2 linked regions of the Indioceanicola profundi genome follow. The protein of the gene in region 1 interacts with the protein of each later gene in a pairwise test. Links are inferred from orthologs where the notes say so. Each region holds a gene or a part of one and is shown on either strand. Other genes may lie near its edges.

Evidence for each region.
Region 2: the proteins of DOL89_RS04835 (region 1) and mrdA interact in binary tests that used the Escherichia coli proteins (3 or more experiments, as listed by UniProt). The link is inferred for Indioceanicola profundi from one-to-one orthologs.

What each region holds. Positions count from the first base shown.
Region 1 is NZ_CP030126.1:1,031,041-1,034,569, reverse strand. The notes cover bases 127-3,341. They hold DOL89_RS04835 (penicillin-binding protein 1A), read right to left. Parts: upstream 2,955-3,341; coding sequence 327-2,954; downstream 127-326. Other genes in these bases: DOL89_RS04830 (N-acetylmuramoyl-L-alanine amidase family protein), read right to left, coding at 3,064-3,341. Outside these bases: more of DOL89_RS04830, read right to left, coding at 3,342-3,529. UniProt on the Escherichia coli protein: Cell wall formation. Synthesis of cross-linked peptidoglycan from the lipid intermediates.
Region 2 is NZ_CP030126.1:2,094,914-2,098,174, reverse strand. The notes cover bases 142-3,088. They hold mrdA (penicillin-binding protein 2), read left to right. Parts: upstream 142-631; coding sequence 632-2,545; downstream 2,546-3,088. Other genes in these bases: rodA (rod shape-determining protein RodA), read left to right, coding at 2,542-3,088; mreD (rod shape-determining protein MreD), read left to right, coding at 142-626. In the rest of the region: rod shape-determining protein MreC, read left to right, coding at 1-96; more of mreD, read left to right, coding at 108-141; more of rodA, read left to right, coding at 3,089-3,261. UniProt on the Escherichia coli protein: Catalyzes cross-linking of the peptidoglycan cell wall. Responsible for the determination of the rod shape of the cell. Is probably required for lateral peptidoglycan synthesis and maintenance of the correct diameter during lateral and centripetal growth.

The sequences.
Region 1 (3,529 bases):
CTTGTGAAGTGAGGAGAGCTTTAGGCCGGCAGCGAAGACTTGACCCTGATGTAGATCAATTGGAAATCGTCCAGTCGCGTCTGTTACCCGTCGGCAACATGGGCGGCGGATGCATGGCGGACCTGTGTGGACGTGCGGTCGATAGCGCGGACACGATGCGCGGTTCAGATCGGCTTGGAGCTGGACGAATGGCAGCGCCTATGCTGGAACGCATTCGAGGCGACGGCAGGATTGCCGATCGCCACATATCTACGCTCGTGTCAGCAGGCTTTCGCAATCGGCCATGATCCTGGATCAGCTGATCCGCGACCATGGCCGGCGAATGCCTAGTACACGCCGCCGGTGCCGGTGCCGACGGTGGGCTGGCGCGGACGGCCCTGCGCGGCCGCGCCTTCCGACAACCAGACGGAGCTGTCATCGCTGCCGTCCAGCACCCCTTCTCCGCCAGTCGGCTCGGTGCCGGGGATGAAGGCCTCCCAGATCGCGCCGCGGTCGCCGGGGCGTGCCGGACGGCCGGTTTCCGCATCCACCCGGACGAGCCGGAGTCCCGGCGGCATGCGGAACGGGGTCGCCGGCTGCCCCTCCAGTGCCGCTGCCATGAAGTCGCGGAAGATCGGAACCGCGATGCTGGAGCCTGTTTCTCTGGTGCCGAGGGAGCGTGGCTGGTCATAGCCGACAAAGATGCCGACGGCCAGATCGGGGGAGAAGCCCACGAACCAGGCGTCCAGGCTGTCGTTGGTGGTCCCGGTCTTGCCAGCCAGCGGTTTGCCGACCTCCCGGATGCGGATACCGGTGCCGCGCTGGACAACGCCCTCCAGCATGGAGACGATCTGGTAGGTGTGACGCGGATCGGCGACCTGCGGCCGGTCGTCCGGAATATTCGGCACCGGCATGGCGTGACGCGGCGGCTCTTGGCCTTCCGGCACGGACACCAATCCAGGGCCGGCAGCGGCCACCCGGACCGGCGACGACGCGTTGTCGTTCGCCGCACCGCCCAATGTCGGCGCCACATCCTGCCAGACAAGCCCTTCGCAACCGGGGCAAGGGCGCTGATCGTGGCGGTAGATCGTCTTGCCGGTCCGGTCCTGGACACGGTCGATAAAGGTCGGCTCGATCTTCTTGCCGCCATTGACCAGCATCGCGTAGGCGGATGTCAGGTTCAGGACCGTCGTCTCGCCCGCTCCCAGCGACATGGAGAGATGGGGCGGCAGGTTCTCGGTAATTCCGAACTCCCGTGCGATCTTTACGATCGGGTCCATGCCGACATACTGGGCCAACCGCACGGTCATCACGTTGCGCGACTTTTCGATACCGACGCGCAGCGGTGTCGGGCCATAGAACCGGTCCGTGTAGTTGGACGGCTTCCACTTGCCCAGACCAGCACCCTGATCCATCGCGAAGGGCGCATCCAGGATCAGCGAGCTGGGGGTGAAACCCTGCTGAAGGGCGGCCAGATAGACGAAGGGCTTGAAGGCGGAGCCGGGCTGGCGGTGGGCCTGGGTGGCGCGGTTGAACTGGCTTATCCGGGCAGAGAAGCCGCCCACCATGGCCAGCACGCGGCCGGTATGCGGGTCCATCGCCACCAGCGCGCCTTGAACCTCCGGGACCTGCCGCAGGGCATAGCTGTCCGCCGCGGCGGGCGCATTCTCATCCCCCTCAACGGCTTCGTCGCCAAGTTCCGCAGCCGCGGCGTCGGCCGGGTCGACCGCCTTCTCCAGCTTTTCCACCAGAACGACGTCGCCTGTGACGATGGCGTCGGAAGGCTGCTTCACGGCCGGGCCGAGCTTATCGCCGTCCAATGCCTTCCGAGCCCATTTGAGCTGTTCCAGCAGGATGCGCCCGCGGCTTCCGTCGGTGAGCCCGACCTGCGCCTCCTCCGGCGTGGTCTCCAGCACGACGGCAAGTTGCCACTCTTCGGCTCCTGCGGGCTTGTCGACGGCGGCGAGCTGGTCCTTCCAGCCATCGAAATTCTCCAACCGGGTGACCGGGCCGCGCCAGCCCTTGCGGCGGTCAAAAGCCATCAGCCCCTCGCGCAGTTCGCGCCGGGCGATGGTCTGGACTTCCGGGTTCAAAGTCGTGCGGATGGAGAGACCGCCCCCATAGAGCTTCTGCTCGCCATAAACGCCCAGCAGTTCGCGCCGGACCTCCTCGACGAAATAGTCGGCCTGAACCATCTGGACGCCGCGCTCAGCCCGGAAGGTCAGGGGCTCGGCCCGGGCCTCCTCGGCCTCCGCCGGCGTGATGTAGTCATCCTCCAGCATGCGGCCGATCACGTAGTCGCGCCGTGCAATGGCCGCGCCGCGGAACCGCTCCCGGTAATACCGGTCCGGCGCCTTGGGCAAGGACGCCAGGAACGCCGATTCCGCGATGGTCAGCTCATCCAGCGATTTGTCGAAATAGGCCAGCGCCGCGGCACCCACGCCATAGGAGCGGTTGCCAAGGAAAATCTCGTTCAGATACAGCTCGAGGATGCGGTCCTTGCCCATGGCCCGCTCGATCCGGTGGGCCAGGATTGCCTCCCGGATCTTGCGCTCCCAGCTCACCTCATTGGAAAGAAGGAAGTTACGAGCAACCTGCTGGGTGATCGTCGAAGCGCCGATCAGCCGCCGGCCCTGGGCAACATTCTGGACGTTCTGGGCCACGGCTCGCGCCACGGCGATCCAGTCCACGCCCGAATGCTCGAAAAAGTTCTGGTCCTCGGCCGAGACGAAGGCGCGGGCGACGCGCCTGGGAATCGCCTCGATCGGTACGAACACCCGCCGCTCCGTCGCGAACTCCGCGATCATGCGTCCATCTCCGGCATGGATGCGGGTGGAGACCGGCGGATCGTAGTCCGCCAGCTGCCGATGCTCCGGCAGGCCCTGCCCGAAGTGCCACAGCCCCCAAACGAAGGCCGCCGCCGCGGCGATACCGAGCAGCAGCGTGATGGAGAACAGGCCGAGTAGGATACGCATCGCAGTACCGGGTCCAGGTGATCGAAGGGCCGCCCAATGAACGCGGCAGGACTGCCGGCGGACCTCGCCGGGCAGGACATCCTACAGATCAGGTGCGATTATGTCGCCCCTATGACCGGCTGGCGAATATCTGCCCGCCGAAATAGTCGTCCACGGCCCTGACCAGACCGCGAGCCAGTTTCTGCCGGTGGCCGGCGCTGCTCAACAGCTTCGCGTCGGCGGGGTGGGAGAGATAGCCCATTTCGACCAGTATCGACGGCACATCGGGCGCCGTCAGCACCGCAAATCCGGCGGATCGCTGTGGATGCGGCAGCAGCTTCACCTGCTTGCCCACCTCCCGCACGGTCAGTGAGGCAAGGCGGAGAGACTGGTTCCGGGTATCCCGCTGGGCGAGGTTGATGAGGATGGAGACCACCTCGTCCGCCTCCCCCGACAGATCCATGCCGACGATGGCGTCCGCCCGGTTCTCGCGTTGGGCAAGCATGTCGGCCTCCCGGTCGGTGGCCTTCTCCGACAAGGTGTAGACTGACAGCCCCCGCACCTCCTTGCGGCCGATGCTGTCGGCATGCAGCGAG
Region 2 (3,261 bases), 1.1 Mb from region 1 along the record:
GTGGACCCTGCCCGCATCGAGCACGTACAGTTGGTTGATTTCGGCATCCCCGGCGGACTTGCCGCCGAAGCTGTTCAGCCCGGCGGCATGCAGTGAGGACCCCGGCCATGGCCGTGGGCATGTGGCACAGGCTCGACCAGACAGGGCGCAATCTGCTGCCCTTCGCGATCACCGTGGCGATGATGCTGGTGTCGATGGCGCCCATGCGCCTGCCCGGCTTCTCCACCGTCGCCCCGCCGCTGACCTTGATTGCCGTGTTCTACTGGGCGATCCACCGGCCGGATCTGCTCCGCCCCTCCATCGCGTTCCTGATCGGATTGTTGCAGGACCTTCTCAGCGGTGCGCCGCTGGGGATGACGCCGCTGGTTCTCACCTTGTGCTACTGGGTGCTGATCACCCAGCGCCGCTTTTTCCTGGGAAGCTCTTTCCTGCTGCTCTGGTGGGGCTTCGCCATGGTGGCCGGAGCGGCCTCGCTGGTGCAGTGGGCGGCCTACTCACTGATGGAGGCAACCGTGCTGGATGTGAAGCCCGCGGTCTTCCAGGCGCTGGTCGCCATAGCCATATTTCCAGCACCCGCATGGATTCTCATGCGCATCCACCGGGCCTTCCTGAACGAGGAGGGCTGAGCCACATGCTATCCGCCTTCGACCGCGACGCAGAACGCCAGCGCCTGCTTACCCGCCGCATGCTTGTGCTTGGCGGGTTGAAGGCGGGTGCCGTCTCCGCCCTTCTTGCGCGCCTTTACTATCTGCAGATCGTGGAGAGCGACAAATACGCCACGATGGCGGACGACAACCGCATTTCCTTGCGGCTGCTCGCCCCGCCGCGCGGACTGATCGTGGATCGCCACGGCGTTCCGCTGGCAGTCAATGAGCAGAATTTCCGATTGGTCCTGGTCTCGGAGCAGGCCGGCAACCCGCAGGAGGTTCTGGACAAGGTCGCCCAGCTCATTCCGGTAAGCGAGACGGAGCATCGGCGCATCCTGCGCGACTTGCAGCGCTCACGCCGGTTCGCGCCCGTGACCCTCAAGGAGAATCTGACCTGGGATCAGGTCTCCGCCATCGAGGTGAATCTCCCCGACCTTCCCGGCTCCTCCATTGATGTGGGGCAGGTACGGAGCTACCCGTTCGGCGAGGCGACGGCCCATGTACTGGGCTATGTCGGCGCAGTGTCTGAGAAGGAGCTGGTGGGGTCGGAGGACCCGCTCCTGTCCCTACCGGGCTTCCGCATCGGCAAGAACGGGGTGGAGCGGCACCATGACCTCGCCCTTCGTGGGACGTCCGGAACCCAGCAGCTGGAGGTCAACGCCGTCGGCCGCGTCGTGCGCGAGCTGTCGAGGGAGCCTGGACAGCCCGGCCGGCAGGTGACGCTGACACTGGATGCGAAGCTGCAGCATTATGTGCAGCAGCGTCTTTCCGCCGAGCGCAGCGCCGCCGCTGTTGTCATGGATGTGCAGACCGGCGGCATCCTGGCCCTGAACTCCAGCCCCAGCTTCGATCCGAACCAGTTCGCCACAGGTATCAGCCAGGATCTCTGGAGCCGGCTGACTTCCGATGAAACCGGGCCGCTCACCAACAAGGCGGTGGCGGGGCAATATCCGCCGGGTTCCACTTTCAAGATGATCGTCGGGCTGGCCGCGCTGGAAGCAGGCATCGCCACCCCGGACACCCGCGTCTTCTGCCCGGGCCATCTGGAACTGGGCGGTCATCGTTTCCATTGCTGGAAAAAGGGCGGGCACGGCGGCGTCAACATGTCGGACGCCATCAAGCATTCCTGCAACGTCTATTATTTCGAGATGGCCCGGCGCCTCGGCATCGACCGGCTGTCCGAGATGGCGCGGCGGTTCGGCCTGGGCGGCCGGACGGAGCTGGATCTGCCCGGCGAGCGGCCGGGCATGATCCCGAACAGCGCCTGGAAAAAGGCCACCTTCAAGGATGTCTGGCATCCGGGTGAGACGCTGGTGGCGGCCATCGGCCAGGGCTATGTGCTGGCCACGCCGATCCAGCTCGCCGTCATGACAGCGCGCATGGTCAATGGGGGCTATGCGGTGAAACCGCACCTGACCAGCGAGGTGGAGGGACTCTACGAAGCGCCGACCGCTTGGCCGGAGGTCGGCGTGAAGCCGGAACATCTCAAGGTCATGATCAACGCCATGAACCGCGTCGTGACGGAGCCGGGCGGCACGGCCTATTCGGCGCGCATCATGCAGGCCGGAATGGAGATGGGCGGCAAGACGGGCTCAAGTCTTGTCCGCCGGATCACCATGGCGGAGCGCGCCACCGGCGTGAAGAAGAACGAGGACCTGCCCTGGAAGGAGCGGGACCACGGCCTGTTCGTGGGCTACGCGCCCGTCCACGCGCCGCGCTTCGCCTGCTCGGTGGTGGTGGAGCATGGCGGCGGCGGCAAGTTCGCCGCCCCTATTGCCCGCGACATCCTGCTGGAATGCCAGATGCTGGACGCAGCCCGCCTGTCGGCACAGCAGGCCGAACGGCCGCCGGAGCGCGCCGCCGATTCCGGCACACCGGCCAGGGGAACGTCGCTATGAGCGGCTGGGATCTCGGTGCCGATCACGCCAACAACATGACATTGGGTGAGAAGCTGGGGCAGGTGACGTGGAGCCTGGTCCTGCTGATCATCCTGGTGGCGAGCGTCGGCTTCGCCATGCTCTATTCCGCGGCGAACGGCAATTGGGACCCGTGGGCGTCCCGCCAAGCCGTCCGATTCTCCGTATCCGTGGTGATGATGCTGGTCATCGCCATGGTGGATATCCGCATCTGGATGAAGCTGGCCTATCCGCTCTATGCGGTAGCCTTCGTGCTGCTGGTCGCGGTGGAACTGGTCGGGCAGATCGGCATGGGCGCGCAGCGCTGGATCGACCTCGGCTTCATCCAGCTCCAGCCGTCCGAGTTGATGAAGGTGACCCTGATCCTGGCGCTGGCCCGCTATTTCCACGGCGCGTCGGTTGAGGATACGGGGCGTATCCTGTTCATCACGCCGCCGATCCTGATGACGCTGGCGCCGGTCGGACTCGTGCTGATGCAGCCGAACCTCGGCACCTCCCTGATCCTCATCATGGTATCGGGGGCGATCCTGTTCCTCGTGGGCGTCCGCTGGTGGAAGTTCGGCCTGGTCATCGGCTCCGCCCTGGCGGCAATTCCCATCGCCTGGCAGTTTCTGCACGATTACCAGAAGAACCGCGTGCTGACGTTCCTCTATCCGGAGAACGATCCGCTCGGCACCGGCTACCACATCATGCAGTCG